DNA from 2 places in the Halobacillus sp. BAB-2008 genome. Region 1 is predicted to be linked to the other one. Evidence: predicted binding sites of a transcription regulator. Region 1 holds the regulator's gene; the other holds the start of a gene.
The links. Region 1 encodes Rex, which represses fermentation and respiration genes when NADH is low (regulators of the CRP and FNR family bind a similar motif). Its sites were predicted from a motif close to TTGTGAAATATTTCACAA; they were not measured.
Positions count from the first base shown of each region.

Region 2: a site for Rex is predicted at 852-869, ahead of D479_RS02265 (L-lactate dehydrogenase). Genes of this name have one in related genera too.

Region 1 is NZ_ANPF01000057.1:4,032-6,235, forward strand. Features, by position in the region: gene D479_RS13000 (SDR family oxidoreductase) at 1-477, shown strand, start outside; gene D479_RS13005 (redox-sensing transcriptional repressor Rex) at 516-1,166, opposite strand; gene moaC (cyclic pyranopterin monophosphate synthase MoaC) at 1,185-1,670, opposite strand; gene abc-f (ribosomal protection-like ABC-F family protein) at 1,838-2,204, shown strand, end outside.
Region 2 is NZ_ANPF01000006.1:31,471-33,674, reverse strand. Features, by position in the region: gene D479_RS02270 (AAA domain-containing protein) at 1-622, shown strand, start outside; gene D479_RS02265 (L-lactate dehydrogenase) at 900-1,865, shown strand; gene D479_RS02260 (lactate permease LctP family transporter) at 1,884-2,204, shown strand, end outside.

The sequences.
Region 1 (2,204 bases):
CTGCGCGGAACGTTCCTGACGAGCAAATACCTGCTTCCATTAATGATGGATAACGGCGGATCGATCATCAACACATCTTCCATGTCCGGAAGAGCTGCTGACCTCGACCGCTCCGGCTATAACGCGGCGAAAGGCGGAATCACGAACTTCACCCGTGCGATGGCAATCGACTACGCCCGGGACGGCATCCGCGTCAACTCCATCGCTCCCGGTACGATTGAGACACCGCTTGTAGACGGCCTTGCCGGTTCGAAGGAAGATAAGGAAGGACAGGAATTCCGTGATGCCAACAAGTGGATCACTCCACTCGGCCGACTTGGAAGCCCGGATGAAATCGCATCCGTCGCCCTGTTCCTCGCCAGTGACGACAGCTCCTATGTAACCGGAGAGGACATCACGGTCGACGGCGGCATCATGGCCTACACGTGGCCGGGTAAAATGCTGATCGATAAGAAATGGAAAGAAGAAACCGAATAAGAATAACAAAAAAAGATGCCGGAGCCGGCATCTTTTTTTCAATCCTCTATTTTTCCATCCAACGGATAATGCTTCAAAAAGTAGACGAGCGCTTGAAGCTCAATCGCAAGATCGATATGATGCACCCTCACATCCGACGGCACGTTGATTCGGGCCGGCGTGAAGTTCAGGATACCCGATATTCCGCCCTCGACGAGACGGTCGGTGATCGCCTGCGCCTCTGAGGCAGGAACCGTCAGAATCGCGACCTTCAAATCGCCGATCTTCTTCTCCAGATCATCGATGTGATGGACCTCCACCCCGCCGACTTCACTCCCGATCCGATTCTCACTCGCATCGAAGGCAATCTCGATCTTTGTATTATTGTTCTTCGTGAAATTGTAATTCAGGAAAGCCGTTCCCAGGTTCCCGACACCAATCAGCGCGACACGTGTCGTCTCGTCCTGATCCAGCGTCTTCCGAAAGAAGGAAAGCAGGTACTCGACATTGTAACCATAACCTTTCTTCCCGAGGGCTCCGAAATAGGAGAAATCACGGCGGATGGTTGCGGAATCGACTTTGACTGCCTCACTCAATTCTTTCGATGACACCCGCAGTTTCCCCTGGCTGTGCAGGTTGTTCAGGAAACGGTAATATAACGGAAGCCGCTTCGCTGTCGCCTGAGGGATTTTCGCTTGTTCTATATCCATTGTCGTCTCTCTGCTCCTTTACTCGTCATTTCTTCGGTAATCTCCGTTCTTCCCTCCGGTTTTCTCTGCAAGGTAAGTCGGACCGATGACCATGCCTTTATCTACTGCTTTACACATATCATAAACCGTCAATGCTGTGGCAGAAGCGGCCGTTAGCGCTTCCATTTCTACCCCGGTGCTTCCCTTCGTCTTCACGGAAACCTCGATCAGCAGCTTTTTCGTTTCCCCTGTTTCCCAATCGAAGGATACATCGATTCCCTTCAAGGAAAGCGGATGACACATCGGAATCCAATCCGACGTTTTCTTCGCTGCCATGATTCCGGCGACTTGGGCGACCGCGAGCACGTCCCCTTTGGCCATTGTCTGGTTGGTAATCTTCTCGTATATTTCTTCCTTCACTTCCACACTCGTTCTCGCAACAGCCGTCCGGACCGTATCGTTTTTCTCTGATATATCGACCATCCGTGCCCGGCCCTGCTCATTAAAATGACTGAATTCCGCCATCTCCAACTACCCCTTTTATGTGATTGGTCATGCCGCAGGCGGCAACACTAGTTTCATTTTAACAAAAAATCACAGGGAAGTCGTTAAAGTTTTCACAATCTCGCGAGGGCTTCTGTTGCTAGCAGGCTCACCGATGATATACACTTGATTTATCGAGGTGAAACGACATGATTCTCATGCAGTTGAATCAATTGGAAAAGCGTTTCGGCGCTGAATTGATTTTATCTAATATTAAACTGGAAGTACAAAAGAACGACCGGATCGCCATTGTCGGCAGAAACGGTGCAGGAAAGTCGACCCTGCTGAAGATGATGGCCGGCGAGATGAGCTATGATGAAGGAAACATCTTCATGCCGAAGGAAACGACGCTCGGATATCTCGCTCAAAACACAGGCCTGCAGTCCGACCAAACGATCTGGAATGAAATGGAGAAAGTCTTCCTCCATCTGAAGGACTTAGAGAAAGAGCTGCGCGCGATGGAAGCGAACATGGCAGACCCTGACCTGATCTCGGATCAGGAGCGCTACCAGCAGT
Region 2 (2,204 bases), on a different contig from region 1:
GATCGGTAGCCCCCTGTGGGTGCACCGCCGCTGCGTAGAACCGATGTTCACTATCGCCAACAAAGCCGCATACGAGGAGAAGATGGTGCTGGCAACGATAGCGAAGCAGTCCTCTCCTCCTCACGTGACAAGTGATTGGATACAAGTAAAAGGCCAAGTAGAAGACCAACAATACGTTCCTGCTCAAGGGGAAAAGGTGCTCGAAACGCTCCATTCCATAGTCGAACAAAACGGTGGAAAGCTGCCTGACCTATACATCATCTCGCCATTCAAACGAGTTGCTGACAAAGTTAAAGCTCTCCTTCGAGAGGAATGGAATATCACAGGTGTAACGAAAAAAGAACGAAACACATGGATCCGTAACTCTGTCGGAACCGTACACACGTTCCAAGGAAAAGAAGCAGAAACGGTTCTTTTCTGCCTGGGTGTCGATTCTACGAAACGAGGGGCTGCCGAATGGGCTACCAGCAAACCGAACATCATCAACGTCGCTGCCACCAGAGCGAAGCGCCGGTTTTATGTGATAGGAGATAAAGAGATTTGGGCAGACCTGTCGTACATGGACATTGTTCGAAATGAAATTAACAAGCATAAAGAGAGCAGGATAGAAAGCAGCAGCTGAATACAAAAAAAGGCGGGGAGTAATTATCCCCGCCTTTTTTAATTGTCCTCTTAATAGAATTTAATAGCTTTTAAAGAAAGGCGATTCCAAAGAGAAGGACCTACTCAACACTATCAGCATCCTGTCCTGCTCCCACTTATTTGTGACCAAAATATGACAACTCATCCCCACTTGTGAAAAACTTCACAAATATCCATTGTCATCATTCAAAAACTATTGCATACTATAATTGTGAAATGATTCACAAATAAACACAACCATACGGGAGGAATCCATAATGACAAGAGAAAACGTGAACCGGGTAGCTTTGATCGGAGCAGGATCAGTAGGAAGCAGTTACGCTTTTGCGATGCTGAACCAGGCGATTGCAGAGGAATTCGTGATCATTGATTTGAACGAAGACAAGGCGATGGGTGATGCGATGGACTTGAACCACGGCAAGGTGTTCGCGCCGAATCCGACGAAGACGTGGTACGGCACGTATGCGGATTGTAAGGATGCCGATATCGTCTGCATCTGTGCCGGAGCGAACCAGAAGCCCGGCGAGACGCGGCTCGATTTGGTGAAGAAGAATCTCGCTATCTTCCAATCTATTGTCGATGATGTGATGGCGAGCGGCTTTGACGGCATCTTCCTCGTTGCGACGAACCCGGTCGACATTCTTACGTATGCGACCTGGAAGTTCAGCGGTCTGCCGCAGAACCGCGTGATCGGCAGCGGAACGATCCTCGATTCCGGCCGGTTCCGTTATCTCTTGGGCGAATATTTCGACGTCACTCCGCAGAACGTCCACGCCAACATCATCGGCGAACACGGCGACACCGAGCTTCCGGTCTGGAGCCATGCGACGATCGGCGGCGTGCCTGTGATGGAGTGGGTGGAACGCGATCCCCGTTACCATAAAGAAGACTTGGAGGAGATTTTCCTCAACGTCCGTGACGCGGCGTACCAGATCATCGAGAAAAAAGGCGCGACCTACTACGGCATCGCGATGGGACTGGCGCGGATTACGAAAGCGATCCTGAACAACGAGAACAGCATCCTTACCGTCAGCGCCCCGCTTGCCGGAGAATACGGCCTGGAAGACGTCTACATCGGTGTACCTGCCGTCGTGAACCGGACCGGCATCCGAAACGTCGTTGAACTGAACCTGAACGAAACCGAACAGAAACAGCTTCACCACAGCGCCGGCGTTCTTAAAGCAATCCTCGGCGAACATTTCAAGGCGGCAACGAGACCATAAGGAAAGAAGGCTTCTGTCATGTGGTTACAACAGTACGATCCGTTCGGAAACACATGGGTGAGCGCGCTCGTCGCCGCTCTCCCGATCCTTTTCTTCTTTCTCGCATTGACGATTTTCAAAATGAAGGGCGTGCTTGCGGCGTTCCTGACGCTTGCCCTCAGCATTATTCTGTCGGTCGTTTTCTTTGATATGCCCGTTTCCAACGCGGTCGCATCCGCCATTGCCGGCATAGCGAAGGGCTTGTGGCCGATCGGCTATATCGTCATCATGGCCGTCTGGCTGTATAAAATCGCCGTCGATACCGGTAAGTTCACCATCATCCGCGCAAGCATCGCGAGC